4 regions of the Peribacillus sp. Bi134 genome follow, and region 1 is predicted to be linked to each of the others. Evidence: riboswitches for the same ligand, from Rfam matches in the RefSeq annotation. Region 1 holds a riboswitch; each other region holds the start of a gene.
The links. A riboswitch is a leader RNA that binds a small molecule or an ion and turns the genes downstream of it on or off. The one in region 1 is predicted to bind S-adenosylmethionine.

Region 1 (7,840 bases):
TCCTTAAGTATGTACTGATCAAACGACATACCCTAATATTTTTAAACGGTTCTCAACAAAACTCAGCGCATATTGAAATACATCATCACGTTCTGGTTCATTGAAGATTTCATGATATAGCTTTGGCCATTCCTTATATTGCTTTTCACTGGCCAAGTTATAATTAAACCACTCACGAACCGCCTTCTTGTTCACGACTCGGTCATCTCCGCCCTGCATGACCAAAAGCGGCACATCCTGGAAATCAGGAATTTCTTCAAAAGCATCCTTCATAGCCTGTGCAAGCTCGCGATACCAGCGAACCGAAACCTTTGTGATATATAATGTATCGTTTCTATCGGATTCACGGATTTCCGCACTTCTCGTCGCCATTTCAGGTGTCAATCCGGATTCAACCCTGAACTTAGGCATCACGATATTCAAACCATGCGAGATGGTTGTCAGGAACTTCGGCGGCTTCGTCACGAGGCCCAAGCATGGAGAAGAAAGAATCACCCCTGCAATGTCCCATTCCTCTTCCTGAAGAAGGCGTATCGAAATCAAACCGCCCATGCTGTGTCCAAGTAAAAAGACCGGCAACGAATATTCGTAAGCCTCTTCTATCCAGCTTTTCACTTCGTCCAAATACTCATCAAAGGAATCGATATGTCCCCGGTAGGCGCGAGTTGTCATACCCTGCCCAGGAAGGTCGCCCATGACGACATGGTATCCAGCCGAAAGCCACATTTGTGTTACCCACTTATAACGTCCGTGATGTTCCATTGCCCCATGAATGATGACAATGACGCCCTTTGCGTCTCCTTCTGTCTCCCATTTCCACATTCGAAATCCCCCTTTCACTTTTCACTTGTTGTGTACGATCCATGATAGTTAAAATAATATATATAAATTATAACCATATTCGTGATTTTCGACAAAAAAGAAATCTAACAAGTTGTACATTGCTATTATAAATAGCCAAGTGTATTTGCATACGGTATATTAAAATAATACATAAAAACATTCACTTCGGAAAGGAAATGATTGAAAATGATTATTTATCCGTATAAAGGCAAAGAACCTGAAATCGCCGAAAGCGCTTATATTGCTGAGAATGCTGTCGTGACAGGTGATGTCAAAATTGGCGACGAAACATCAATTTGGTTCAATTCCGTCATTCGCGGTGATGTATCCCCAACCATCATCGGGAAAAAAGTCAGTATACAGGATAACAGCGTCCTGCACCAAAGCCCAAATAATCCATTGATCATCGAGGATGAAGTAACCATTGGCCATCAGGTCATTTTACATAGCTGTAAAATCCGTAAAGGAGCTCTGATCGGCATGGGATCGATTATACTTGATGAAGCTGAAATCGGCGAAGGAGCCTTCATCGGTGCCGGCAGCCTCGTTCCACAAGGTAAAGTCATTCCACCGAACATGCTGGCATTCGGACGGCCAGCTAAAGTCATTCGCGAAATCAACGAAGAAGATCGCCAGGATATGGAACGCATCGTTCGCGAATATGCCGAAAAAGGACAATACTATAAAACGGCGGAACGCATAAAGTGAATTGACTGAAAGTTACGAGTATTGTACTCAAACTCACGAGTATTTGCTACAAATTCACGAGTATTTACTCCAAACTCACGAGTATACGCTCTAAATTCATGAGTATATGCTCTAAACTCATGAGTATACGCTCTAAACTCTCGAGTATACGCTCTAAACTCTCGAGTATACGCTCTAAACTCTCGAGTATACGCTCTAAACTCTCGAGTACTTGCTACAAACTCTAGAGTAACGCTTCAACCTCACGATTTGATGACCCAAACAAACTTGTAAACGACTTTAACTCACGAGTTTTGCACGTATTTTATATTTCTTTGGGATTTCTTGAATTATTCCCGCTGACGGCAAAATTAATCCACAAAAAAAAGGTGTCCCGCAAATTGCGGGACACCTTTTTTATATGATTTACGCTTGTGCTTTTAATGTTTCTGCTTTGTCCGTGCGTTCCCATGGAAGATCGACATCTGTACGGCCAAAGTGTCCGTAAGCAGCTGTTTGTTTGTAGATCGGGCGACGAAGGTCAAGCATTTTGATGATGCCAGCTGGACGAAGGTCGAAGTTAGCACGAACTAGGTCAACAAGGACTTCTTCGCTAACTGTACCAGTTCCGAACGTATCAATTGAAATCGATACAGGCTCTGCCACACCGATTGCGTATGCCAATTGAACTTCCGCTTTGTCGGCAAGGCCGGCTGCCACGATGTTTTTCGCAACATAACGAGCAGCGTATGCAGCAGAACGGTCAACTTTAGTAGCATCCTTACCAGAGAATGCACCGCCGCCGTGACGAGCGTATCCGCCGTAAGTATCAACGATGATTTTACGTCCAGTAAGACCCGCATCCCCTTGAGGTCCGCCAATTACGAAACGGCCAGTCGGGTTGATGAAGTATTTAGTTTTAGCATCGATCAATTCAGCTGGAACGACCGCTTTGATCACATGTTCTTTTAGATCGGCTTGAATTTGTTCAAGCGTAATTTCAGCATCATGCTGTGTAGAGATAACGATCGTATCTACACGTACAGGACGGTTATTCTCATCATATTCCACAGTTACCTGTGTTTTACCATCAGGGCGTAAGTAAGCAAGAGTTTCATCTTTACGAACTTGAGCCAGGCGGAATGAAAGTTTATGCGCCAATGAAATCGGAAGCGGCATAAGCTCTTCTGTTTCATTACAAGCAAATCCGAACATAAGACCTTGGTCCCCTGCACCGATTGCATCGATTTCTTCCTCTGACATGTTTCCTTCACGAGCTTCCAATGCTTTATCGACTCCAGCTGCGATATCGGCAGACTGCTCATCAATGGAACTCAACACTGCACAAGTTTCAGCATCGAAACCGTATTTCGCACGTGTGTAGCCAATTCCTTTAATCGTATCACGAACGATACGCGGAATATCCACGTAAGCGGACGTTGTAATTTCACCAGCAACAAGTACAAGGCCTGTTGTTACACTAGTTTCACACGCAACACGTGCATTTGCATCCTTAGCTAGGATAGCATCTAAAATGGAATCTGAAATCTGATCACAAATTTTGTCCGGATGGCCCTCTGTAACAGATTCAGAAGTAAATAGACGTTTCTTTGACATCATATTTCCTCCTTGGAAGTTAGTATGTTGTAGGCATAAGCCTGATTTTTACGGAACTCGTTTCCCTCATTAGTTTCAACTATAGACACAGAATTACTTATGAAAAACACAAAAACCTTCCCTGGCAAATGAGGAAAGGTTTAAAATTCTGTCTTCTATCCTTTCACTCTTATCGTTCAAGGGTTTTTACCTTGCTCAGGTTAGCACCATCACCACTATTCCTTGAAGATCTTCGCTTTATTTTCGGCGATCGATCTTGGAGTCAAGTTCAATATGGCAGGTTGCTGGGTTTCAAAGGGCCTGTCCCTCCACCAACTCGGGATAAGAGAATCCGTACAATTTAAGATATTATCGTATCTAGTTGGAATTTGTCAATGCTTTTCTAAAAAGAACATTTCCGCCCAGTATGGCTTTCTTTTGAAAAAAGTGTTGATACAGCGTCTTAGAAGGGTTTACAATGCAAAATACGAATAGAAATGTTGGAAATTGCCATTAATAATAAGTATTAAGCATACGAAAAACGACTTCACCATTGGAAATATATTGCTTACTTACTTCCTATTAAAATAAAATTGACTTCATTAAAGTATATGTGATAATCCTGACTCGGTTCCTGCCGGAATAAAATGATTAACGCGGCCAGCTGAAAATAATCACAAATTAGAAGAAATAGTATAGACTATTTAAATGAATGTGTTATACTAATTGTAATCTAAAAACTTAAACAAAGGAAGGTACCTCATATATGAATTCTGTAGATGTTTCTAATGAGTTACACCAGTTATTAACAGGAAACAATGTGCAAACTCAACTTTCAGTTCCTCAATTGGTCGAAAAAGTATTAAGCAGAAATGAAGGCGTTTTAACATCAACCGGCGCAGTAAAAGCTGAAACTGGCAAATATACTGGTCGTTCACCTAAAGATAAATTTATCGTGGAAGAAGCATCCGTTAAAGATAAAATCGATTGGGGTTCAGTGAACCAGCCAATTTCCGAAGATGTGTTCAATAAACTATATAATAAAGTAGTTGACTACCTAAAAGCAAAAGAAGAGATTTTTGTTTTTAAAGGTTTCGCTGGTGCAGACGAATCATCTCGTCTTCCAATCCGTGTTGTTAATGAATATGCTTGGCATAACCTTTTCGCCCATACTTTGTTCATCCGTCCAAATGAAGAGGAACTAAGAGGTCACGAAGCTGAATTCACAATCCTTTCTGCACCTAACTTCAAAGCAGACCCAGAAGTGGACGGAACCACTTCCGAAACTTTCATCATCGTTTCATTTGAACGCCGTACCATCCTGATCGGCGGAACGGAATATGCAGGAGAAATGAAAAAATCGATCTTCTCGATCATGAACTACTTACTTCCAGAGGCTGGAATCCTTCCAATGCATTGCTCTGCTAACGTAGGACGTGAAGGGGACGTCGCTTTATTCTTCGGTCTGTCCGGTACAGGCAAAACAACTTTATCAGCAGACACTAGCCGTAAACTGATTGGCGATGACGAGCACGGCTGGTCTTCTAATGGCGTATTCAACATCGAAGGCGGCTGCTATGCGAAAACGATCAATCTTTCACGTGAAAAAGAACCACAAATTTTCGATGCAATCCGTTTCGGTGCCGTATTGGAAAATGTTGTTGTTGATCCGGATACACGTGAAGCGAACTATGATGACAGTTCATTGACTGAAAACACTCGTGCTGCTTACCAAATGCAAGCGATCGATAACATCGTGAACCCAAGTATTGCAGGACATCCAAATACAATCATTTTCTTAACAGCTGATGCTTCAGGCGTTCTGCCTCCAATCAGCAAGCTTTCCAAAGAACAGGCAATGTTCCACTTCCTAAGCGGATACACTAGTAAATTGGCTGGTACTGAAAGAGGCGTAACTTCACCGGAAGCTACATTCTCCACTTGCTTCGGATCTCCATTCTTACCTCTTCCAGCTCAACGCTATGCTGAGATGCTTGGTGATAAAATTGACGAGCACAATGCAAAGGTATACCTTGTCAACACTGGATGGACTGGCGGAGCATACGGAACTGGAAGCCGTATGAAACTTGCTTACACTCGTGCAATGGTACAAGCGGCACTTGAAGGTGAATTAGCGAACATCGAAACGATCAAAGATGATATCTTCGGCTTGGATATCCCGCTTCATGTTCCTGGTGTTCCTGATGAAGTGCTTCAGCCAATCAAGACTTGGGCAGATCCTGCCGCTTATAAAGAAGCAGCAACGGACCTTGCCGCACAATTCCGTGCTAACTTCAAGAAATTCGGCAGCGTTCCAAGTGAAATCGAAGAACTTGGCGGACCGACAGCTTAATAAATTGTACACAAAAGGACCAAGCTCTTGCTTGGTCCTTTCAGTTTGTCGACAAGAAATGTCTCATCCCGAACCATGATTTCAAAACATTTCTTCGTTATCCTTCATTCATTGTTTACTTTTTGAATGGAATCCTCAGAAATTTGCTACACTCCTGCCACTCGCTCTCCAAAACCCCGCTAGATACATCAGCGAGGAGTCTTGGCAGACAGTCGGCGGAAATGAAGCGGATATAATTCGTGGACCTTAAAAAAAAAATGCTTCGGAGTCCGAATAGTTAGGTGTAGATCGAATAAATTCGTGGACGGTCGAATTTAGTGCCGTGTTAGGTCGATTTTCTGCGACAACGGTCGAATAATGTGCCCTGTAGGTCGATTTTCTGCGGTGAACGGTCGAATTTAGTGCCGTGTAGGTCGATTTTCTTCGATGAACGGTCGAATTTAGTGCCGTGTAGGTCGATTTTCTGCGACTACGGTCGAATACAGTGCCGTGTAGGTCGATTTTCTGCGACAACGGTCGAATACAGTGCCGTGTAGGTCGATTTTCTTCGATGAACGGTCGAATTTAGTGCCGTGTAGGTCGATTTTCTGCGACAACGGTCGGATATAGTACCCTGTAGGTCGATTTTCTGCGGTGAACGGCCGCATAATGTGCCCTGTACGTCCAATAACGGCGTCTTAGGTCAATAAGTACGGTTTAGGCCGAATAATGGCGGCAACGGCCTAATATATGGCTAGCCAAGCCCCCGCCAGATTGTTTGGCGGGGGCTTGGCGGAAATGGGGCGAATTTAAACTGAAACGTGAAAGGACCAAGCTCTCGCTTGGTCCTTTTCTTCATATCGATGTTTGTCCAAGTTTTTAGATGATCGCTTTATTCCTGGCTTTTTTCATGGACATCGTTTTGTATTGATATATATTGCCCAGATTGGCCACCGGGACATCTGTTTTAGTTGCATCAATGCAATTGCGTGTATCCAAAATCAATTTATTTCTCATGAGATTTGATAGATTATCATAATCCATTTGTTTAAATTCATCATGGTCGGTCAGGACAAGTATCAAGTCGGCATCGTTTACAGCGTCTTCCACTGATACGACTGGCATCTTTCCAGATTGGACATGAGGGTCATGCAAGGATACATCCATGTTTTCCATCCCCATCAAGATATTGACGACATCAATGGCGGGACTTTCACGAATATCATCTACATTGCCTTTGTATGCAAGACCGAAAACAGCTACTTTTGGCTTCCGGATCCCCTCTAGCATCATCCTTACGGAATTAACGATATAATAAGGCATCGATACGTTGGTATCGCGGGCCAATTTAATGATTCTCGCTTGCTCTGGTGCCTTTGCAACGACGAAATACGGATCGACCGCTAAACAATGGCCGCCAACTCCTGGTCCTGGTTGGTGAATATTTACACGAGGGTGTTTGTTTGCCATCGATATGACATCCAAAACATTGATATCCAGCTCGAAACAGATTTTCGTCAGCTCATTCGCAAGGGCGATATTGACATCCCTGAAGGTGTTTTCCATCAGTTTGGACATTTCAGCCGTTTTCGCATCCGTCTGAATGATTTCTCCTTGAACGAAGGTTTTATAAACAAGGCTTCCTTTATATGAGCATGTTTCCGTGATGCCCCCGACGATACGGTTATTATGAACCAACTCTTCAAGAATCCTTCCAGGTAAAACACGTTCCGGACAATGAACTAGGAAAATGTCTTTTCCGATTGTAAGTCCAGACCTCTCGATCATCGGTCTAATATGATCATCCATGCTTCTTGGCGCAATCGTCGATTCAATAATGATGACATTCCCTTTTTTGATAAAAGGAAGAATGTTTGAGGTTGCATCCATGACATGAGTTAAATCACATGATTGATGCATGTCCTTTTTATTTGGAGTAGGAACTGCGATAATGAAAACATCCGCTTGTTCCGGGCTTAACGCAGCTCGGAACTTATTGGAATTAAGCACTTCTTGCAATACCTCCTCCAATCCAGGTTCTTCGATATGGAGCCTGCCGCTATTCAAATTGGAAATAATCTCAGGATGGATATCCACGCCGACAACATCGACACCGTGTTTCGCAAACATTAAAGAAGTCGGAAGTCCTATATAACCAAGTCCTATTGTACAAAGTTTCATATAAACCACTCCTATCTATTTTTCTGCTACACTCAAATTTGTTAGGCTGTTTGATAGATTTCGATAAAGATTTCCTTCTCTTGTTTCCAATTGTATTTCTGCCGCGCCTTCAGGCAGTTATTGCTCATTTCCGCCCTTTTTTCAGGATGTTTCAATAAGTAATTGACGCCTTCGGCAATTGATTTTGGATCATGTGAATCG
Region 2 (7,840 bases), on a different contig from region 1:
TAGGCTTGTCGGAAAAATATGGTGCTTACCCTAGTGAACTCTCAGGCGGGCAGCAGCAAAGGGTGGGCATTGCGAGAGCGGTTGCTTTAAACCCTGACATAATTTTATTTGACGAACCAACTTCGGCATTGGACCCGGAATTGGTCGGTGAAGTACTGACGGTGATGAAGCAAATTGCCAAAGAAGGAACTACGATGTTAGTTGTCACGCATGAAATGTCTTTTGCAAAGGATGTTGCAAACAGAGTGATTTTTATGGATGCAGGTGTCATAGTGGAAGAGGGATCGCCTAAAGAAATTTTTGTGAATCCAAAAGAAGAAAGAACGAAGAGGTTCTTAAAAAGAGTCTTGCCGGAGGATTATATTTTTTATATTTAGGTTATGTTCACTTTCTCTTTTGATATGTGATTGAAACAAACGAATGAAAATAACGTTTGTTAGAGGGATTCAGAATGACGTTAAGTGAATTGATAGTAAAAATTCAAAAATTGAATAAAGCAAAAATACATCGGTTAAAAGAATACTTTATCCATTTACTTGCATCATCATTTTCTGCAAGTGAACAAGCATTTCAAGAAGTGACCGAACGCAAAAATAAAGATGTCTAAACTTGTGTAGATTTTGACTCTTTATACATATACCTCTACATCTCATTAACAAGCAGAATAGAATAAGGAAAGAAATATACTTTTGTGGAAATTGAAAACTGTAAAGGAGAATAAAAACTTGCGTAATCAACAATGGAGTAAAGTAAAGAAAAAGTTAGAGAGTTTTATCTGTGACTCTCTAAAAAATAGAGTTCAGTTTACTGTTACGAATTATCGAAAGGCTCACGACCGATTAGGACGAGCTTTTATTACTGTTGATAAAAAGGAAATCCTAAATATGTGTACGATAACATCTGATAGAGAAATGTTCAGAAAAGAAAATGAAATAAGAAATGCCAAAAGTATTGAATACGATGTCTATAATGGAAATAAGAACTATGAGATAGGGATACAAGCACATGAAATGATTAAAGCAGAGGGGATTTTTGCACAGTATGACTTTTTAAATGCGGTGGAAGAATATTTTAATTTACCAATAGAAATTTCCTTAAAGTCAGATGATATGATTATAAAGATTCTTTCTCTGATAGATAGAAGAGTTGGGATGCGTACGTTACAGGGGCTTGAAAAATCTATCCTAAATGAAAAGGAAATTATCCAGTATTTTTATAACTTGCGATGTGAAGCAGAGGGAATAAGGACTTCCTAAAAAGCGCTATAATGAATTTTTATTGAACAAGTATTTTACTTGGCGTGGAAGTGTGAGCGTTAGGACGTTATTAATTAGTGAGGAAAAACAATACGGATGGATAGTGAAAACACATGAACCTCCTGCAAATATGAGTGGGAAACCTAGCTCATTGGCAGGAAGTCTAAAGTGTTTTCTTTATATAAAGTGAATCACAATGAGCCAGGGTGTCTTTTCCATTAAATTAGAGAATCAGCATTTAGGCATCGTTCCTAACATCCCACTTAAAAAAGCTATGTATTTCCTCTACTAACTTACATACTGCAGGAGACAGATATCGATCTTTCAAATAGGCCAGGTAAACAGTCCTTTCCAAAAAATTCGAATCAATCGCACGAATTGCAGTATTGGGGGATACAGCGGATTTTATATAGCTTTCCGGTAAAATTGTAACCCCAAGCCCTTCTTCCACCAAACTGCAAGCCGTTTCAAGCCTTTCTATTTCGTATAGGATATTTGGAATTGCATTTTCACCCTTAAATGCTCTTAAGATATCATCTCTTGTTTGAAATCCAGTTGTACTGATGATCAATTCTTTCTTTGCAATGTCTTGGAAAGTGATGGACTCTTTTTCATTTAACTCGTCATCTTTATGGATCAAAAGCATGAATTTTTCATTATAAAGGGGAGTGGACAGAATTTCATCGTTATTGATGGGCTGGTTCGTGATGGTGAAATGAACATTATACCGATTTAACGAATCGAAAACTTTCTCTTCCCCTAATATTTCCCTTACTTTTATATGAATATTAGGATAATTGATTTTAAAATTCCTGATTATCTTCGGAAACCAAAATTTGAATGATTCTATGGAACCTATACATACTGTTCCGCTTCCAACATCCTTCATTTCCCTAAGTTCCACTTGCAAATTATCGAATCTTCTTAACAGGTCAACAGATCTCGTATAAAAAAGACCCCCTGCTTCCGTAAGCTCAAGACCCCTTGTATTACGTTCCAAAAGCTGTAAACTAACTTCATTTTCTAATTTCATTATGGCATTACTTAGGGAAGGTTGTGATATATGCAGCATTTTTGCCGCTTTTGAGAAATTCTTTTCCTGGACGGTGGTAGTGAAATACCGAAGTTGACGAAGATCCATTTATGCTCCTTTCTATAGCTTTAAACTATAGATATATTGAATTTTTGTATTGGTAATTATATATTATCTCATCTATAATTTTTAAAAAAGATATTTCGGAATTTTTTAAATAAAGGAGAAATTATGTATACTAATCCGACTTCAAAATATTGGAATGGAAGAATTGATTCCCAATCTGACATGGACAGCTTCAGATACCACCAAAGAGTACGGTTGGCTCCGATATCGGAATTAGCCATCTCTTCCAATGCATCAAAGACCTTTGGGTTGATTGGCTTCAAATGTGATGAAGGCGTCAGAAGGAATAAAGGCAGGATTGGTGCTGCAGAGGGGCCTGATCATATTAGGCAATACTTGGCGAAATTACCCTGTCATTTACCGTCCCAAACTGAGCTGGTGGATGCTGGCGATGTAATATGTGAAAGTACGGAAATGGAGGCCGCCCAATTCGAACTGGGATCGGCTGTTGACCGGATATTGGAGACTAAAGCGATTCCTATCATACTTGGGGGAGGGCACGAAACCCTGTATGGCCATTATCTTGGGATTAGGAAATCCATTGGACCAAAAGCTAGATTGGGGATCATTAATATTGACGCGCACTTTGATATGAGGCCCTATGAAAAAGAAAGTTCATCAGGAACGATGTTTAAGCAGATTTTGGACGAAGACCAAAGTTGTGGATATTTATGTGTCGGAATTCAGAAGCAGGGGAATACAAAGGCACTTTTTGAAACCGCTGAGAGGAGTAAGGTAGACTACATATTGGAAGAAGATTTGTCATTGAACGAAATGGATGAAACAAAGCGGCGGATAAATGAATTCGTTAATAAAAATGACTACATTATGCTTACATTATGTACGGACGTCATTGATTCAGCATATGCACCTGGGGTGAGTGCTCCATCGCCGTTTGGACTGAATCCGAAATTGGTACGTGCGATTATTAGGCATATCGTATCGAATGAAAAAATCCTCTCCTTTGACATTTCGGAAGTGAATCCTTCGTTGGACGAAAATAATAAAACCGTAACATTGGCAGCACATTTAATAAATGAAGTTTTGCTGCATTTTAAATAATGAATGGATATGGAAGAGGGCAATTCCAATTTGGTCCTTCCAGCTTTCCTCAATGTTATCTCCATACTCAATTATAAGTATTGAAACTAAGTCCTTTGGCAGCACCCAGGCTGTCCGTGAATCATTCATGGACAGTCTTTTTTACGCCTCCTTTACACGCGTTAATGGTCGGGGCCATTGCTTGACTCCCCGTTATAGGATTAACCATGGCTCTGCCAAAGTTCACTACTGATACTTGTGGGTTTTTGGTTTATAATAACAACCATCTAGGGGGGATTTTTTATGAATGAATATAAAGTGACGGTCAGGAATGGCAGTACCTTGATCTTGTCGGAAATCATTAAAGCTGAAGATGAAAGAGAAGTCCTTGGAACTCTTTTGATTTCCAGCGAATTATTTAATCAACCATTTACCGACATCAGGATTTTAGAACGCTGATTTGTGCCTGTCCGTTCGATTTGTTACACTGTAATAAATTCTAATACGGTAGGCGATAGTATGTGTGGACGTTTTACCCTTTTCACTGACATTGAAGAAATAAAAGATCGGTTTGATATTCAGGGATCGTTTGATGGGGAATACCAATTCAGCTACAATATTGCTCCCTCCCAATCCGTTCTCTCCGTCATTAATGACGGGGCAAGGAATCGACTTGGATATCTTCGGTGGGGACTCATTCCTTTCTGGGCAAAAGACGAAAAAGTGGGCTACAAAATGATCAATGCCAGATCGGAAACCATTGCTGAGAAAGCAAGCTTCAGGAATGCGTATAAGAAGAAGAGATGCTTGATAATCGCTGACTCTTTTTATGAATGGAAGAAGACACCGGAAAGAAAAATACCGATGCGAATAAAACTGAAGAATCATGCTCCATTTGGAATGGCGGGTATCTGGGAATCCTGGAAATCACCTGAAGGCATCAGCGTCTATTCATGCTCCGTTATAACAACCGTTCCTAATGAGCTAATGACCAGCATTCATGATCGTATGCCTGTCATCCTTAAACCAGAAGATGAAAAAGAATGGTTGAGTCCAACAAATAATGATCCTGCATATCTGCAGCAGTATTTAAAGTCATTCGATTCGGAACAGATGGAAGCCTTTGAGGTATCGACTGATGTGAATTCGACCAAAAATAATTCATCTAACCTAATACAACAAATTTGCTGAGAGGTCATAAGACCTCTTTTTTATATGAATTCCGTCCCGATAAATGAAAAAAACTGATTAACCGCACATGTCAAGATTTCTTTATAAATAGTAAGGAGTGCATGTAAAATACTTAAAATTAACCCTTGCGAAAATAGACAAAATGCTGTACTGTTATATTTGCTTTTCAAAACGACTTTCGATGTCACTTTCACAAACTCAGATGGTTTCAGCAAGTTTCCAGTGTGGTACTTTTCTGGAAGGCATCGTAATATTTGATAAATTATATAATGTAATCTTCTTATCAAGAGAGACGGAGGGACTGGCCCGAAGATGTCTCGGCAGCGGACTTAAATGGAGTGCTGTGCCAAATCCAGCAGGCTGATTTTTGCCTGAAAGATAAGGAGGGTGTTTTTTATAAATTAAAAGACCTCTTCTTGTTGTTAAATAGAAGGGGTCTTTTTTATGCCAGTTTTTTTGCTATATCTCCAAGACTAGATAATCAGGTAGGTTCAAATTGGAGTTATTTGCGAAAGCTGTTAATAGAATAAGAGCTGTGACACCTGTCACGGGAAAAATAAAAAGAGGTGTACATCATGAGTGCAAACAATAAAGGGAATCCATGGGCATTGATCCCATTTGTCGTATTTTTAATTTTATTTATAGGGTCCGGAATCATCACTAAAGATTTTTATTCATTTCCGGTGATTGTTGCAATTTCAATTGCTTCGGCAGCTGCATTGGCAATGAATCGGAAAGAGACATTCAATCATAAGGTTGATATCTTCTGTAAAGGTGCCGGGGACGCCAATATTATGTTAATGGTTATCATTTTCCTTTTAGCTGGCGCTTTTGCCGAAGTTGCCAATGGCATGGGAGCAGTTGAATCAACAGTGAATCTTGCCTTAGCTGTTTTTCCGCAAAATCTATTAATGGTAGGGATATTCATTATTGCTTGTTTTATTTCTTTATCCATGGGGACAAGCATGGGAACGATTGTTGCATTGGCACCTATCGGGGTCGGGATTAGTGAGCAAACAGATATTTCGCTTGCCCTATCAATGGCGGCCGTTATTGGTGGTGCGATGTTTGGGGATAACCTTTCCTTCATTTCAGATACGACAATCGCTGCAGTTCGAACTCAGGGAACGAAAATGAAGGATAAGTTTAAAGTGAATTTTTTCATCGTTTTACCTGCGGCCATCATCACATGTGCAATCCTTGGAATTTTAACAATGGGTGAACAAGCTGACATCTCCCAACATTCTTATAATTGGGTGAAGATTCTTCCATATCTTTGCGTATTGATCACTGCATTGGCAGGAGTCAATGTGTTCCTGGTCCTTTCCATCGGAATCGTATTTGCCGGAATTATCGGCTTGGCTGATGGAAGTTATAAACCGTTGGGTGTCATTCAAAAAGTTGGAGAAGGAATGGCGGGAATGTATGAAATCTCCTTCCTTGCCATTTTAATTGCAGGTATGGTAGCTGTTATCAAACATAATGGTGGCATCGATTATCTACTCCACCTAGTGACCCGAAATAGCAAATCAAAAAAAGGGGCGGAATTCAGCATTGCAGGGCTTGTTGGTTTGACAAACCTTTCAACGGCAAATAACACGATTTCGATTATCATTGCCGGGCCACTTGCCAAAAATATCGCTGAAAAGTATGGGATTGATCCGCGTAAATCAGCGAGCTTGCTTGACATATTTGCATGTTGTATCCAAGGGTTGATACCATATGGAGCACAACTGCTTGTTGCAGCAGGGGTAGCAAAGATTTCTCCGATAAGCATCTTGCAGTATTCATATTACCCAATACTAATTGGATTTTGTGGCGTCATTGCCATCTTGATTGGTTTTCCACGGTTTCAGCCGGGAAATAATGGATCGAAGAACTAAAAGTTAAAACAAAGTTGATTGGAGCGGGTGTGCGATACTCCTGCGGGAAAAGCGAGTCCAGGGGAGACCCCGCAGGCGCAAAGGCGCCGAGGAGGCTCCCGGACCGCCCGCGGAAAGCGAGTGCCTGGAGGGGAAATCAACGTTCAAATTGTACAAACCCCTAAAATTTCATCGAGTTTGTCTACAGTCTGAACACCCTGAATCATTGGATACAGGGTGTTTTTTGTATGGTAAATACATAAACATTATCAAGTTTTCTCCCATTTATATAGTATCAATCATTCTTCAATTTTTCTGCTTAATTCCGGTCCAAATTAATGATGGTTGTGTGTGCGACACCTGTCATGAATAGAGGACAACACCAACTAAACCGGAAAGGATAATGACATAGGCTGGGTGCCAGCGTAATTTCATTAGGGCAAATAACGATAATCCAAAAACGAGTAATAAGCTTATCGCATGCCAAGAAAAGTTCAGCGCTATCATATTATTGGAAAGTGCAAAGCTGATTGCTGCAAAGAGGATTAAACTAGTGACAATGGGTCTTAGTCCATAGAACATGGATTGAATAACTGGGTAATGATTCAATTTGCTGAAGAAGGTGGCTATAACGGTTACGAATATAATAGCAGGAAGCAAGATTCCGAAAGCAGATGATATGGCCCCTGCAAATCCAGCAGTAGAATAGCCAACAAGAATGGAACTATTGGCAGTGACAGGTCCTGGGGACATACCGGAAATCGCGATGATATCAGTAAATTGCTGCGTCGTCATCCATCCATGCTGTGAGACTTCCGATTCTATTACGGGAATCATGGCGTATCCGCCTCCAAACGATACAAAGCCGATAATAAAGAAGGTGCTAAACAACTCCCACAATTCCATCATTCCATCACACACTTTCTTGAAAATTAGTTAGACCCTTTTTTGATATACCTATATGCCAGCACCCATGAAAGGTTCGAAATCATTTTCTTCATTTCCTATATCTTTTCTGTCCAACTTGACATCGTAACCTAATTTTCTCTTAATGGAGATGGTCACAATACCAGCAAAAGCTCCTGCTAATATAACCATCACAGGGTGCAGAAAGAAAAGGACTGGAATTCCTACTATTAAAATGCAGAAAGTTGTTTTGTCTACAACAGCCGTTTTTCCTATCTTGATAGCCGCATAGGCGATGATGGCTACTATGGAAGCTCTGATCGATATGAATGCGGATTCTATCTTCGGATTATCCTGAATGAAAAAATACAAAATGCCGAGGAGCAGAACAATTAAAAAGGTAGGTAATGAAACACCGATCATGG
Region 3 (7,840 bases), on a different contig from region 1:
AACAGGAGTGCCTCAGCCAGTTTCACTTCCTCTTCCGGAATCAGAGCGAAACGTTCAAGTTTTTCTGTATTCACGATGGCATAATCGAGTCCCGCTTTTGTACAATGGTAAAGGAAAACTGCATTTAATATTTCCCTTCCCCTCGCTGGCAGACCGAAAGAAACGTTAGAAATGCCAAGTATCGTTAGGCATTCTGGAAACTTTTCTTTAATCGCCTTTATTCCATTCACCGTCTCTAAAGCAGATCCTATATATTGTTCATCTCCTGTGCCTACAGGAAATACAAGCGGATCAAAGATGATGTCACTTTTGTTTAGACCGTACTTATTGACGAGCAGATCCACAGACCGTGTTGCCACTTCCAATTTCCGTTCAGCATCGACGGCCATCCCTATTTCATCAATGGTTCCTACGACAACGGCAGCACCATATTGATGGACTAAGGGTACTATTTTTTCAAAGCGCTCTTCACCATCTTCAAGGTTTATGGAATTAATGATCGATTTTCCTTGTGAATGTTTTAATGCTTGTTCAAGTACAACTTCATCCGTAGTATCGATGACCAATGGGACCTTCACTTTTTTGACGACCTCTTCTACAAATTCCTTCATATCGCCAAGCTCATCCCCATCAGGATCAGCAAGACAAATATCAATGACATGGGCGCCTTTTTTCACCTGGTTACGTGCAATTTCGGCTGCTGGCTCGTAATGCTTGCCGCGTATCAGCTCCTTGAACTTTCGGGAACCGATAACATTCGTCCTTTCACCTACGAATAAAGGACGCATTGAATCATCATAAATGAGCGGCTCTATGCCTGATACGGCATGACCATGGGCAGTTTCCGTAATAGTACGGGGCTTCATGCCTTCGAGGACCCTGGAAAGTTCTTTAATATGCTCTGGTGTCGTACCACAACATCCGCCAATGATATTGACCCATCCCTTTTCGGCAAATTGCTTCATTTTCTCTGCCAGGGAAGTAGGTGACTCATGATAGTGGCCCTCTTCATCAGGGAGCCCGGCATTCGGATAACAGCTGATGGCGCTGTTTGATATATCTGCAAGTGTCCTGATATGGTCTATCATGAATTCCGGCCCTGTTGCACAATTAAGGCCGACAGCTACGGGCTTCATATGTTCAACCGATAAATAAAAAGCTTCTATGGACTGGCCAGCAAGTGTCGTGCCCATCGGTTCGATTGTTCCTGATATGATGACAGGCACATCTTTTCCTGTTTTTGCGAATGCTGCTTTGATTCCAGAAAAGGCAGCCTTGACATTAAGCATATCCTGACAGGTTTCCACCAACAGCAAGTCTACACCGCCATCCAAGAGACCCAGTGCCTGTTCTTCATAAGAATCGGTTAAAATATCAAAAGTCGTTCCGCCCGTTACGGAAAGCGTTTTTGTAGTGGGGCCCATCGAGCCAGCTACATACCTTGGCCATTCTTCATTGGAATACTTTTCACAAGCTTTAACGGCAAGCTCAGCTGAAATTTTATTTAGCTTGTAGGCGATCGTGCTTATTTGGTATTCCTCAAGAACGATGCTGGTCGCTCCAAAGGTATTTGTTTCAATGATATCTGCGCCCGCCGCTAAATATTTTTCATGAATGGATTGGATGATTTCCGGCTGCGTCAGTGTTAAATATTCATTGCAGCCCTCGAATTGTTCCCCGCCAAAATCATCTGCTGTCAAATCCTCCGCTTGAAGCATGGTTCCCATCGCCCCATCAAGTAGGAGAATCTTGGAATTTAACTGATCTTGAATCGCTTTTTTATTCATGTACTGCCACCTCTGATGTCTGTTTACTATCGACTTTTCTAATATATTTCGTAAGTTCCGCCGTCATTTCATAGCGAAGGAACGGAGTGATTAAATATATGCCCTTGAATTTTTCCCTTGCCGCGTCCACCAGTTCCCGCGCGATATTAACCCCTTCAATCCTTGACTTTACAGGGTCATCCCCCGCTAAAGCCATTGCCCTTCTTACGTTATCAGGCAATTTGATGCCTGGGATCTCATTATGGATGAATTCTGCGTTCCGGGTGCTTGTCAAAGGCATGATACCGATGAAAATCGGGGTTTCTAAATGTTTTGTAGCTTCATGTACTTCTTCGATTTGCTCCACCGAATAAATTGGCTGTGTCAAAAAGGATTGAGCACCACAGGAAATCTTCTTTTCCATTCTCAGTACTGCTTTATCCAAATATTTCACATTCGGATTAAACGCTGCCGCAATTTTAAAATTTGCCCGTTGCCCCAGACTTTGACCGGAATAGGAAAGACCTTCATTAAATTGTTTGACCATGCTTATAAGGTCGAAGGAAGATAAATCATAAACCGAAGTGGCACCCGGGAAGTCCCCTATTTTTGAAGGATCTCCGGTGATGATCAATAATTCATTCAGCCCCACCGTCTGCAGACCCATTAAATGTGATTGCAGGCCAATCAAATTTCGATCACGGCATGTTATATGCACCATCGGATTAATATTCAATTGGTTCTTCAGTAGGTTAGCCAGAGCATCATTCGATATCCTTGGTGAGGCAAGTGAATTATCCGCTAGTGTAATGGAATCGACCCCTGCTTTTTTCAAAACCTCTGCACCGGTCATGAAGCTCTCTATTCCCAGCTTTTTAGGTGGATCAAGTTCAACCAGGATCGTCCTTTCCGTCTTGGCCTTTTCGTACAGTGGAAGTTCCAATTCTCTTTCGTTCACTTCAATTATTTCTATTTCACGGGATTTCGTAACTTTCTCTTTTACGGGAGCAAAACTTCCGATCGCATTCTTTACAGCTTGAATATGCAGTGGCGTCGTTCCACAGCACCCGCCTATGATAGCGGCACCTTGCTCACGAAGTTCCAGGGCACTTGAACCGAAATATTCCGGCACGGCTTTATAGACGAGCCTTCCATCCACATAATCAGGGAGGCTGGCATTAGGGTATATGGCAATCGATGCTTGCTTTGGCAAACTCACTTCTTCCAATGCCCGGATCATATGATGTGGACCAAGACGGCAATTCACCCCAACAACATCGGCACCCAATTGCTCGAGTTTTTGAAAGGCTTCATTTAAATGGATTCCATTTTGGAGATTACCCAGTTCATGCATCGAGACATTTGCGATGATCGGCAGTCCAGTTTCATTTTTTACGATTTGCAGAACGGTTTCCAGCTCTTCCAGGTCATAAAATGTTTCCAAGAGAATCCCATCAGGGTTTTCCATCAACAGACTGTATAGCTGTTCACGAAACCCCCGTTTAATCTCTTCCAGGCTTAAATCCGATTTTCTGATACTCCGTTGTGCCCCTATGGTACCGAAGACATAAGCCTTTCCTTTTGCCGCTTTTTTAGCAAGAATGACTCCCTGGCGATTGATTCTGCTTACTTCATCTTCAAGTCCATACCGTTTCAATTTGTTGAAATTGGCTCCGTATGTATTCGATTGAAGGATATCTGCACCAGCTTCCAGATAGGCACGATGGATAGACTCTATTTGATCCGGATTCGTGCAGTTTAATTCCTCATAACATTGATCGATGCCATTTGAGTACAATAAGGTCCCCATTGCCCCTTCCCCAACCAGCATTCTTTCTTTCACTTCTTTACGAAAATTCATCATTACACCCTCTCTCAAAAACAGTCCTGTTTTTGTCGTATTTTATGAGTATGAGAGAAAAGGAAAAAAAACCTTCTCAAAGAAGAAGGTTTTTTGAAACATTCTCCTCATCTATCAAGCTCTGCTTGCTGGATTTAGCACCTTTGCCTAAGCTGGTTGCTGAGGTTTCTTCGGGCCAGTCCCTCCACCTCTCTCGATAAGATCCATTTATATAATTTTCACAAGATTTCAAAATTAGATTATATTTAATTTACATTAATAATCTGTCAATTTCAATACCTGATCGACATTTTTTTCACTTTTGCAAAAATGATTCAATCTTTTGCAGCCTGAACCCTCTTCAAGATTCTTTGTTTCCAGTCTTCCGCTAATGGGTCCAGAGTAAGTAAAGCCATGGCGCCTTCCAGCCCATCTCGTTTATGAAGGATTACCTCTGCTGCATAATGAACTGAAATTTTTTCTTGCAAACGATCTATTAGTACGATCTCGTTTTGTTTATTTATCGTTCCTTCTTGAAGTACTCTTGCAAAATAACCAGTGAAACTCGTTTTCAGCACGAGTTCCAAAAACTTAGGTTCTTGATTGAAGTGGGAAATGGTCGAACAAGGTATCCTCCCCTGGTTAATTTGAACAATCACTTCGCCTATTTGATAAATATCACCGATAAACATGGTTTCTTCCCTCATCCCCGCTACGGTTAAATTTTCACCGAATGCTGGGATATCCAGCTTTTTAGAGAATCTTTCATTCCATAATGAATAATGCTCAAAGGGGTAAAAGCACAAAGCCCGATCAGGACCTCCATGGAACTTTTCATTACCTACCCCATCACCAATTATGCCTGATTTAGTCACTTTCACATGATCCTGTGCTTGTTTATCCATGGCTGAAAAGATATCGACATTCGAAAAACTTTCATGTTTCGGCTTTCCGGCCTGTAGTGATTTGATTTTTCCATTTTCCATTTTGCATCTTCCATTCATATTTAATTTATATCATTCTATATGTATAAATTATACTAAAAATCCATTATATTCAGTAGTTTTTAAACATATATGAAGTGAAAAAGCCACATGAGCCGTTAAATGGGCGAAATATCATTGATTTCCAGAAAAATTCATAGGTTAGTTTCAGTAATTTTGTTGCTATTTCAGAATTAAATATGGTAGAATATGAACACAATATATAGTCGAAAACTACAACCGTTCGCCTATATGTTGATTTTCACGATTGAATTCCTCATTGTCGCTCTTTAGGGAGCGAATTTTTTTGCCTTCATTATCATCCATCATTTTCTTTTAGTTCCATTCTAATCCTTAAATCGTGATTCACTTACCTATTTTCACTTTCATTCCCTATTCAAATACCTCCCTGTAAAGTCACTTTCATTCCCTTATAAGAGGCCTGATTCCTTGCTAAAACAAGCAGAAAAGCCGAGCGACACCATATGTCTTCCGCTCAGCTTCCTGTTTAAGCTTGTTTCTTTTTTTTTGGTGCCGCTTTCTTTCGGGTCGTCTTTTTCTTTTCCGGTTCATCATGTTTCGTACGGTCAATGGATGCCTGTAATGCCTCCATTAAATCGGTTACATTGTTGGAAACTGGTTCTTTTGTTTTGGCTGTAATCGTCGTCTGTCCCGTTTTCTTTGATTCAATCAATTCAAGTAAAGCGGTTCGATAGTCATCGGTGTATTTTGTCGGATCGAAAGTGGTCGTTAATTGATCTATTAATAATACGGCAGTATCGATTTCTTTTTTTGCAATGGTATCATTGGCGGGGATATTCGGAACATCCGCTGTGGAACGGACTTCATCCGGATAATGAATCGTTTCCATCACCAAGGTATTATCAACGACTCGGATTACCGCCATTTGTTCTTTAGAGCGAATGATGATTTTTGCTAATCCTACCTTATTCGATTCCTTGAGGGCCTGCCTCAAAAGGGAATAAGCTTTTATCCCTCCATCATTAGGGGACATGTAGTAACTCCGATTGAAATAAATGGGATCTATTTCTTCAATTTTAACGAAATCCACAATTTCCACGGCTTTTTCTTCGTTTTGTTTTTTCAGTTGCTCTAGTTCATTGTCTTCCAATACAACAAATTTTCCCTTTGTATATTCAAAAGCGCGGACTATATCATCCTTACCCACTTCTTTCTGGCATACCGGACAAACTTTTTCGTATTTAATCGGTGAATGACATTCCTTATGCAACGTCCTTAAAGAAATATCCTTATCCTCCGTTGCAGCATGAAGTTTGATCGGAATGTTCACCAAACCGAATGATATGCTCCCCTTCCACATCGTATGCATATTCGTCACCTCATAACTTATTTTTAAAGAGAAGAACAATTTTATTATTCCCCTTTGTTCAAAAAAAACCGAAAAAACAATTGCCAACTCTAACACTTCGTTTTTTTGGCAAAATAATGTTAATCAATTTTTTGCGGAGGTGATACAAAAATGAAACCGATGCTGCCAACATATTACCCCGAAGCCCCCAGCTCCAAGGATTGGCGTTATGAAGTCAAATATGACGGCTTTAGGGCTATTTTAACGATAAACTCCGATACCATAAGCATTTCAAGTCGGAACGAGAAGGAATTATCACCACAATTCCCAGAAATCATTGCTTACATCAAAGAACTGGACCTGGAAGAATATCTCCCGCTTCAGTTGGATGGAGAATTGGTCTGGCTTACCAATGAAGCGAAAGCGGACTTTTTTCAAATACAGTGGCGAGGACGCCTTGGTAAACAATCCCTAATATCCGAAAAATCCCGCTTTTCCCCATGCCGGTTTATAGCGTTTGACCTGCTTCGCATCAACGGAAAAGACTTAGCAGCTAAACCTATGGAAGAACGTAGAGAATTGATGTTGAATATGGGGGCAAAACTTGGCTTTCCTATTCCGCCTGATCCCAACGATAAGGCTTTGATACAATTAATAGAAAGTTTTGACGTTTTGGAAAGTGCCTTGAATAAGGTCACCCTATTAGATGGCGAAGGGGTTGTAGCCAAGGAAATTAGGGGTACTTGGCAAGAAGGAAAACGTACTACATCTTGGATTAAGGTGAAAAACTGGAAAACCGTTTCTTGTTTCATTACAGCATTGCACAAAGAAAATGGTTATGTTTCCCTCGCAGTTTTCAAGGAAGGTGCCGTAACGAAAATCGGAAGTGTTAAAAATGGACTGAGTGCTCAAGATAAAAGTATATTGCATCAACTGATAAAGCAAAATGCATCAAACGAAGACGCACAATTTTTTTATATCCATCCATCCATTTGCATAGAAGTTCAATTCTTACACGTATACGAGGAAAATGAATTGCGTGAGCCCCAGTTTTCGCAATGGCTTTTACAAACGACTCCCGATGAATGTACCTGGGAGAAATTTGTGCTAGGTCAATACACATTTCCAGATACGGTACAAATAACTTCCAGGGATAAACCGCTTTGGATAACTGAAGGTAAACAGGTGGTAAAAGTTGAATACCTTCATTATTTACGTGAGGTTTCAGCTTTCTTCTTACCCTTCTTGAAGGATAAACTGCTTACGACGATCCGCTATCCTCATGGCACTTTGGATAAAGAAAGATTTTTCCAGAAAAACAAACCTGATTATGCGCCGGCTTTTATTAAAACGTTCATGGATGAGGATATCGAATACATGCTGTGTAACGATATTGAAACGCTTCTTTGGTTTGGTAATCAGCTTGCATTGGAATTCCATGCCCCATTTCAGAAAGCGGGTAAAACAAGACCTGACGAAATCGTCTTGGACTTGGATCCCCCATCAATCGAATTTTTCTCCTTTGCAATAAAGGCCGCACAGGAAATTAAAAAAGTGATGGAATCATTAAGGATTAAAGCTTTTGTAAAAACTTCAGGTAATAAAGGACTGCAAATTCACATCCCACTGCCTGAAGACAGATTTACTTATCAGGAGACACGCATATTCACCGACTTTCTCGGTGACTACTTAACAAGTTCCAATCCAAATGATTTTACAACCGAAAGAATGAAAATAAATCGGCACAATCGACTTTACTTGGACTTTGTGCAGCATAGTGAAGGAAAAACCATCATCCAGCCTTATTCCCCACGGGGAAATTCTTTCGCAGGTGTGGCTACTCCTTTGTTTTGGAAAGAAGTGGACGAAAATCTCCAGTTAAAGGACTATACGATTGAAACCATCCCAAACAGAATAAAAA
Region 4 (7,840 bases), on a different contig from region 1:
TCGTTTCCTTCTCCGGCTTCACTTATGATATTTCCCCAAGGATCAATAATCAGGGAATGACCGGCAAATATATTATTGACATCAGAGCCTGAGCGATTAACGGCTACTACATAGGCTTGGTTCTCGATGGCACGGCTAATCAATAAGGCTCTCCAGTGATCGAGTCTCGGCTTTGGCCATTCAGCCGTAACGAATAGAACTTCGGCGCCTTTAGCGGTATGGGCTCGCTGCCATTCAGGGAAACGGATGTCATAACAAATGAAACCAGCACATATTTTTTCATCAAGAGTAAATAAACCATCCTTTTCTCCTGGCTTCAGGAAATGATGTTCATCCATTAACTGAAATAAGTGAAGCTTATCATATTCTTTTATGAGACTTCCCTGTTTATCGATGATGATCATGGTGTTATAGATTCCCTTGCTTGTTTTTTTCGCAATGGAACCGCCTACGATGTGAATCTCGTGTTTCCTTGCCTGTGTTTTAAGAAATTCAATCGTTTTTTCCGCCTCTTGATCAGCAATCTCATTTAACCTGCTTAAGTCGTATCCGGTTGTCCAAAGCTCTGGTAAAATGACGATATCGGGTTCTGACCGTGCTGCTTTTTCCAACCATTGTTCCGCAACCTGAAAATTGATATCCGGTTGCCCGAATGCTATATCCATTTGAATACAAGCTATTTTCCACTTCATCGTTTAAAACCCCCACATGTAAAAAATGCTTTACAAGACTATGATAAACATATATCATTTGTGTCTAGAATTTCAAGAAATTTCAGAGAAGGTGTATAAATGGTGCAATTCGAAAAATCCAGACAGCTTCAGGACCTGCCCAAGCAGTTTTTTGCCTCACTAGTCGCAAAAGTCAATGCCATCACGGAGCAAGGACATGATGTCATTAATTTAGGCCAGGGAAACCCTGATCAGCCGACACCAGACCATATCGTGAAAAGCTTGCAGTCTGCCGCTGAAAAAACGATTAATCATAAATATTCGCCATTCCGGGGGCATCAATATTTAAAAGATGCTGCTGCCGTCTTTTATGAACGTGAATTCGGTGTCAAGCTGGATCCGAAAAGTGAAGTGGCGATTCTCTTCGGGGGAAAGGCAGGCCTTGTCGAACTGCCGCAGTGTTTATTGAATCCGGGTGATACGATCCTTGTTCCGGATCCCGGCTATCCGGATTATCTTTCCGGTGTTGTTTTAGCCCAGGCAAAGACCGAATTCATGCCCTTGACAGAAGAAAATGATTTTCTTCCAAAATACAGTGACATACATAAAGAAGTGCTTGATAAAGCCAAAATGATGTTCTTGAACTATCCGAACAATCCCACAGGTGCTTCTGCAACTGAAAGTTTCTTTGATGAGACCGTCTCTACTGCAAAAGAGCATTCAATTTGTGTGGTCCACGACTTCGCTTATGGGGCGATAGGATTCGACGGAAAAAAACCGATAAGCTTTCTCCAGTCAGAGGGAGCGAAGGAAATAGGAATAGAAATATACACACTATCGAAAACATACAATATGGCAGGGTGGAGAGTCGGCTTCGCAGTGGGGAATAAGAGTGTCATAGAAGCTCTTGAACTATTACAAGACCATCTTTATGTGAGTCTCTTCCCGGCGATACAAGAAGCTGCCGCAAGCGCTTTGCTTGACTCGCAGAGCTGTGTAGAGCAGTTAGTGCAGATGTACGAGGGGCGAAGGAATATTTTCATTGAGGGATTGAGGGCAATCGGCTGGGATGTCAAAGCTCCTGCGGCATCATTTTTTGCCTGGCTCAAGGTACCTAAAGGTTTTACGTCCGAGAGTTTTGCAGACTATTTATTAACGCATGCCCACGTTGCTGTTGCCGCAGGGAATGGATTTGGTGAATTTGGCGAAGGTTATGTCAGGGTAGGGCTGCTGACTTCGGAAGAACGGCTGAAAGAGGCTGTGGAACGGATAAGTAAATTAAAATTATTTTAACCACAATGATATATCCGATTAATTCACCCTTAAATAGTTAAAACTTATTGACAAAGTAGGGATTACCTGTCAGAATACAAAATAAATTCTTAATCTTTCGATACTTGGATGCAAATTTATATATCAGCGTTTTCTTATTTTGAGCAGGTGGAGGGACTAGCCCTATGAAGCCCAGCAACCGACCGTAATTCCATTGTAAAATGGGGCGGAATTCTTCGCCGGATTTTTCTTGAAATCCACAAGGCACGGTGCTAATTCTTGCAGCCAATGGCTGGGAGATAAGAAGATGGCTTATTAAAGCCTCTTCTTTATGAAGGGGCTTTTGCCATTTTGAGACCATTTCAGGTTAATGACATCGAGAGTTTACTAACGTGATATAGGAGTGATCAAATGAGCGAGATAGTCGCTACTTATTTAATTCATGATTCTAAGGGAAATCATGAGAAAAAAGCAGAGAGCATTGCCTTAGGTTTGACTGTCGGGACATGGACGGACCTGCCCCATTTAGTCCAGAAACAACTGGAAAAACATAAGGGACGCGTCGTATCGGTGACACCACTTTCCGAAGAAGAGAGGGCAAACAGCTACTTTAATCGTAAAGTATACCGTTCGCTTATTAAAATTGCCTATCCGGCAAGGAATTTCTCCAATGATTTACCTGCAATCCTAACGACGGTCTTCGGCAAACTTTCATTGGACGGGGAAATAAAACTTATCGACTTGGATTTTGTCGGTGATATCCAAAAAGCCTTTCCCGGGCCGCAATTTGGCATTGAAGGCATTAGGAAAAAGATTGGCGTATTTAACCGGCCCCTGGTGATGAGCATCTTTAAAGGTGTATTAGGAAGAGACCTAACATTCCATAATGAGCAACTGAGGCAACAAGCATTAGGAGGTGTCGACCTAGTTAAAGATGATGAGATCCTCTTTGACCAGGAACTGACTCCATTTTTCGATAGAATAAAAACGGGAAAAAGAATATTGAATGATGTCTATGAAACCACTGGCCACCGAACTTTATATGCAGTCAATCTATCAGGGAAAACATTTGAATTATTGGATAAGGCAGAGCAAGCGGCTGATGCAGGGGCAGATGCCTTGTTGTTCAACGTTCATACATATGGTTTGGATGTATTGCAGGCCTTGAGTGAACATGATCGTATCAAGCTGCCGATCATGGCGCACCCCGCATATAGCGGGGCATTGGCAGCTTCATCATTTTATGGGGTCGGCTATCCATTATTGCTTGGTAAATTAGTAAGGTTATCAGGTGCGGATTTATCCTTGTTCCCGTCCCCTTACGGAAGTGTCGCACTTGAAAAAAAGGAGACCTTGGCGATTGCAGAAGCTCTGACAAAAGATGAACTTTCATGGAAAAAAGCCTTCCCGGTTCCCTCTGCTGGCATTCATCCGGGCATGGTTCCGGATCTAATCAAGGATTTTGGAATCGATAGTGTGATTAATGCCGGAGGTGGAATTCACGGGCATCCTGATGGAGCAGATGGCGGGGCAAAGGCTTTCCGATCCGCTGTGGAAGCCGTACTGGCAGGAAAGGAACTATCTGAAGCGGCTGCTGAGGATGAAACACTAAAAAAAGCTCTTGTGTTATGGGGAGGCCTATAAGAAATAATGAAACCGATCATCTTTTGTGATTTTGACGGAACGATCACCAACTCGGATAATATCATTTCCATCATGAAGAAATTTGCGCCTCCGGAATGGGAAGCGTTGAAAGACGGTGTCCTTCAGCAAAAAATCAGTATATCTTCGGGAGTAGGGGATATGTTTTCCCTGCTTGATAGCGGCTTGAAGGATGACATCATCCAATATGTAAGAAAGACGGCCGGCATTCGTCCAGGGTTTTATGAATTCGTTGAGTATACGAAACAAGCCAACATCCCTTTATATATTGTAAGCGGGGGCATGGATTTTTTCATTGCACCGCTTTTGAATGATATCTTGCCAACAGAGTCCGTTTATTGCAACCGTGCATTTTTTGATAAGGAAAAGATTTATATTGAGTGGCCGCATTCCTGTGATGATCAATGTAATAATGGATGCGGTTGCTGCAAGCCATCCATTATGAGGGAAATTGCGGGTGCGGAAGTTTTTAAATTCGTTATTGGAGATTCAGTAACGGATTTTGAAGCTGCAAAACAGGCGGATTTTGTCATAGCCCGTGACATACTGCTTGAAAAATGCGATAGCGAAGGGATTCCACATCAAGGTTTTGAAACGTTTTTTGATGTAATTGATATTATTAAGCAGCAGATGGGTGGGTAAAGCGTGAATAATCATTCTAAAGAATGGCAGGAGCTGGCAGATATTAAAGCTGAACTGGCCGAAAGGGATTGGTTTATGGGAACTAGCGGGAACTTGTCCATTCGGGAGCCCCAAAGCCCTTTCTTTTATATTACGGCAAGCGGTAAGGATAAAAGGAAGCAATCGGATTCGGACTTTTTACTGGTGGATTTAAAAGGAAAGCCAGTTGAAGAAACGAACCTAAGACCATCGGCCGAAACTTTACTTCATACAGTCATTTACCGGAAAACGAATGCGAACTGTGTACTCCATGTCCATACAGTTGAAAATAATGTGATATCCGAATTGTACGGGGATGAAGGCCAAGTTTCTTTTCGTAATCATGAAATCATTAAAGCGACCGGTCGGTGGGATGAAGATTCGGAACTTCGGATTCCAATCATATATAATCATGCTGACATTCCGCTGTTATCCGATAAGTTCGAGCCACATGTCGAAGAAGACTCTGGCGCCGTGCTGATCCGCAATCATGGTATTACGGTTTGGGGTAAAAGCGGACTCGAAGCAAAGAGAATACTTGAAGCTTGCGAATTTTTATTTCAATATCAACTGTTGCTTAATCAACAAAAGGCATTTGCAGTTTCTTTAAGATAAACACTAATGAAGGAGGAATGAATGATGGCGACGATCAGATTCCAGGAAACAAACGAGGTTATTGAAAACAGTGAACAGGTAAAAGGCTTTTTAGAAACACAAGGGGTTATTTATGAGCAATGGGACATTTCTAAATTACCGGCCCATCTCGTGGAAAAATACGATCTAACAGATGCTGAAAAGGAGGAAATCCTTGTAGCATTCCAATCAGAGATAGCGGAAATCTCCGAAAGAAGAGGCTATAAAGCGCATGATATCATCACATTATCCGATGCGAATCCGAACTTGGATCAAATGCTTGAAAACTTTAAGCAGGAACATCACCATGAAGATGATGAAGTGCGTTTCATAGCAGGCGGTACGAGTATCTTTGCGATTGAAGGCAAAGAGAAACAGTGGTTTGACGTGCGCCTTAATCCAGGTGATCTTATTAGTGTACCAGAATCAACAAGACATTATTTCACGCTTGCAGAAGATAGAAAAACTGTTGCTGTCCGCATTTTCGTTACAGCGGCAGGATGGGTGCCGATTTACGAAAAAGACGAAGTTCAAGCATGAATCAATGTTAAAAAACCAGCTTACGGGCTGGTTTTTATTTGTAGAAAAAAGGGAAGTCGGGATGATCTCACCTAACCTTGATTTTATAAAAAAACATGATTAATCCCTTTGTGTTTTTTCTATTTTATAGGAAAGAAATCTCGCAAGATTGAAGAAATTTGCGACACTCCTGCCGAATAACTGGCTAGCCGAGGCCCCACAGACGCTTGCGTCGAGGAGGCTCGGGAGACAGTCGGCGGAAAGGGAGCGGATTTCTGAAATCGACTGGACGTTTTTAAATAAAAAACTGCAGTCGAACTCGCTTTTCTTCGAATTTGCCTAGTCTGAAACCAGCTTACGGGCTGGTTTTTTTATGTGAATCCGGCAAGTGCTTTAGTAAGGTAATTATGATAAAATTTAACGGAATCGAATTTAACAGGATCATAGGAGCAGATAAGAATGAAAACAACCGAAGTGTACATATTGGGCGGCTTTCTCGGCAGCGGGAAAACGACGCTTCTTCGAAATATATTAAAGCAGGAAAGTGACGCGGGCAGAAAAGTGGCCGTGCTTTTAAATGAGCTCGGCAGTGTATCGGTTGACAGCGGACTCATTGGTGATGGAGTGCCTCTGAAGGAGTTGTTTGACGGGTGCATCTGCTGCACAATTCAAGATAAACTGGAAGTTCAGCTTCATGAATTGCTAACCGAAAATGACTTGGATGCGGTTTATATTGAAACGACGGGCGCTGCTCATCCAGTTGAAGTATTGGATGGCATCATGTCCCCGATCTTCGCCAAAAGGCTGGAGTATAAAGGGATTATCACCGTGGTCGATTTATTAAGGTGGCGCGATCGCGAGGAACTGTCTCCGCAGCTTCGACAGCTGCTTGCCGAGCAAATCCACCATGCCGATTTCATACTATTGAATAAAGCGGATTTAGTAAGTGAGATGGAGGCCGCACAGCTGATATATACGATACAGGCACTGAATACGGATGCTGTATGTTTATTGACGGAGTATGCAGACGTTTCCTTGAAATCATTGCAAGGGATGCAAAGAAATCGGCAAAATAGCCATCAAAAGCTTGATGTACATGACAATTTGCATTTAACTGCAGTCGTTCATACCTTTGAAGGTGCCGTGGCACAAACCGACTTTGAAGAGTGGCTTAGGTCCCTGCCGGAAACGGTATATAGAATGAAAGGATACATTTCCTTTACACATTCACAATACCCCCATTTATTTCAATACTCCTACGGAATGCCGATGTATATGAATGAAATGATGAAAATGCCATTGAATATCGTCATCATCGGGGAAAAGTTGGATGAGGAAATGTTGATCGGTCAGTTGAAAGCTTTGGAAGCGAGAGCGGTCTGATAAACGTTTACCGCCCATAAAAGAAGGGAAACATATAAGAAGACTTTCTTATCAAGGAGGCGGTATTAATGCCATGGAATAAGAACGATTACCCAAATTCGATGAAGAATCTAGATAAAGATGTCAGGGAAAAGGCTATAGAGATCGCGAATGCATTATTGGATGAAGGATATGAGGATGGAAAAGCCATTCCAATTGCCATAGACCGGGCTAAGATGTCGGTGGGAAAAGATTGAAAAAATGGTCAGACCCATTTGAGGGTCTGACCATTTTTATTCTTGCATTCCAAAGGCGGCAAATGTCTTTTCGTCTTCTATTAATCCGCACGCAGCACATTGCACCCGAACTTCAGGACCATTATATGCTAGATGGAACGGCTGAAGGGAATCGTTCGAATATTGTTCAACAATCTCACCGGATTGCGGATCCTTTTTAACAGGGGTTGCTACTTGCTGAATGAGATTGAAGCGAGATTTATTTGTCCGGCAATTCGGACAGCGGTATACTTGAGACACTGTACTCACTCCTTTTTTGAATTTTAAAAAGCGTAATCGTATTATTAAGATAGTCTTTACGAACTTGATCAATAATATGTATGAATTAGTAATGGATGGAAGGGATACTATGAAGGAAAATATCAGGCAAGAAGAATTACTGGTGGCTTATTTAAGCATATGGAACAATCGTAAGGTGACCGATGGAGGTGGAAGGGAAGTTTTGCCGGAACTCGTCCGCCGTGAGCTTTTGGATGAAAATGCCCATCCCCGTGCCCGAAAACCAGTATTGGAGAAATTTTACCTCTCCATTAAACGCGTGATGGAATCTTCGCTTTCGGAAGAAATGAAAAATGCAATCGTCATGCTCTATATCACTGAATTGGAAAGATTATGATTCCAGATTGTGATACGGGTGCTTGTTAGCAAATATTCTTATCCGCTTCATACTTTTTTCACAAATCATTGTTAAAATTTTAAAAAAATAGATATTTAATGAATAAGGAGCTTAAAATATGAAGTGGGGCATTGGGCTTTTTCTTGCCA

Region 2: linked by a shared signal. The riboswitch ahead of LQ188_RS07260 (Na+/H+ antiporter NhaC family protein) and the one ahead of metK (methionine adenosyltransferase) in region 1 are both predicted to bind S-adenosylmethionine.
Region 3: linked by a shared signal. The riboswitch ahead of LQ188_RS00470 (bifunctional homocysteine S-methyltransferase/methylenetetrahydrofolate reductase) and the one ahead of metK (methionine adenosyltransferase) in region 1 are both predicted to bind S-adenosylmethionine.
Region 4: linked by a shared signal. The riboswitch ahead of mtnW (2,3-diketo-5-methylthiopentyl-1-phosphate enolase) and the one ahead of metK (methionine adenosyltransferase) in region 1 are both predicted to bind S-adenosylmethionine.

Annotation. Positions count from the first base shown of each region.
Region 1 covers NZ_CAKKLN010000011.1:81,224-89,063, forward strand. The annotation lists gene LQ188_RS23150 (alpha/beta hydrolase) at 19-822, opposite strand; gene LQ188_RS23155 (gamma carbonic anhydrase family protein) at 1,033-1,551, shown strand; gene metK (methionine adenosyltransferase) at 1,957-3,150, opposite strand; SAM riboswitch class I at 3,314-3,475, opposite strand; gene pckA (phosphoenolpyruvate carboxykinase (ATP)) at 3,893-5,479, shown strand; gene LQ188_RS23170 (nucleotide sugar dehydrogenase) at 6,338-7,639, opposite strand; gene LQ188_RS23175 (glycosyltransferase) at 7,681-7,840, opposite strand, start outside.
Region 2 covers NZ_CAKKLN010000003.1:275,942-283,781, reverse strand. The annotation lists gene LQ188_RS07295 (amino acid ABC transporter ATP-binding protein) at 1-377, shown strand, start outside; partial or broken gene LQ188_RS07290 (IS1595 family transposase) at 452-604, shown strand; gene LQ188_RS07285 (hypothetical protein) at 726-1,256, shown strand; gene LQ188_RS07280 (LysR family transcriptional regulator) at 1,495-2,397, opposite strand; gene hutG (formimidoylglutamase) at 2,521-3,477, shown strand; gene LQ188_RS07270 (hypothetical protein) at 3,760-3,915, shown strand; gene LQ188_RS07265 (SOS response-associated peptidase) at 3,976-4,647, shown strand; SAM riboswitch class I at 4,925-5,032, shown strand; gene LQ188_RS07260 (Na+/H+ antiporter NhaC family protein) at 5,223-6,530, shown strand; gene LQ188_RS07255 (chromate transporter) at 6,873-7,418, opposite strand; gene LQ188_RS07250 (chromate transporter) at 7,467-7,840, opposite strand, start outside.
Region 3 covers NZ_CAKKLN010000001.1:82,513-90,352, reverse strand. The annotation lists gene metH (methionine synthase) at 1-1,787, opposite strand, end outside; gene LQ188_RS00470 (bifunctional homocysteine S-methyltransferase/methylenetetrahydrofolate reductase) at 1,780-3,627, opposite strand; SAM riboswitch class I at 3,732-3,830, opposite strand; gene LQ188_RS00465 (MOSC domain-containing protein) at 3,942-4,592, opposite strand; gene LQ188_RS00460 (Ku protein) at 5,098-5,940, opposite strand; gene ligD (DNA ligase D) at 6,091-7,840, shown strand, end outside.
Region 4 covers NZ_CAKKLN010000001.1:55,158-62,997, forward strand. The annotation lists gene LQ188_RS00300 (carbon-nitrogen family hydrolase) at 1-692, opposite strand, end outside; gene LQ188_RS00305 (pyridoxal phosphate-dependent aminotransferase) at 792-1,964, shown strand; SAM riboswitch class I at 2,096-2,249, shown strand; gene mtnW (2,3-diketo-5-methylthiopentyl-1-phosphate enolase) at 2,355-3,587, shown strand; gene LQ188_RS00315 (2-hydroxy-3-keto-5-methylthiopentenyl-1-phosphate phosphatase) at 3,594-4,247, shown strand; gene LQ188_RS00320 (methylthioribulose 1-phosphate dehydratase) at 4,251-4,880, shown strand; gene LQ188_RS00325 (cupin domain-containing protein) at 4,905-5,438, shown strand; gene LQ188_RS00330 (CobW family GTP-binding protein) at 5,877-6,800, shown strand; gene LQ188_RS00335 (hypothetical protein) at 6,869-7,036, shown strand; gene LQ188_RS00340 (DNA alkylation repair protein) at 7,073-7,315, opposite strand; gene LQ188_RS00345 (hypothetical protein) at 7,425-7,691, shown strand; gene LQ188_RS00350 (hypothetical protein) at 7,810-7,840, shown strand, end outside.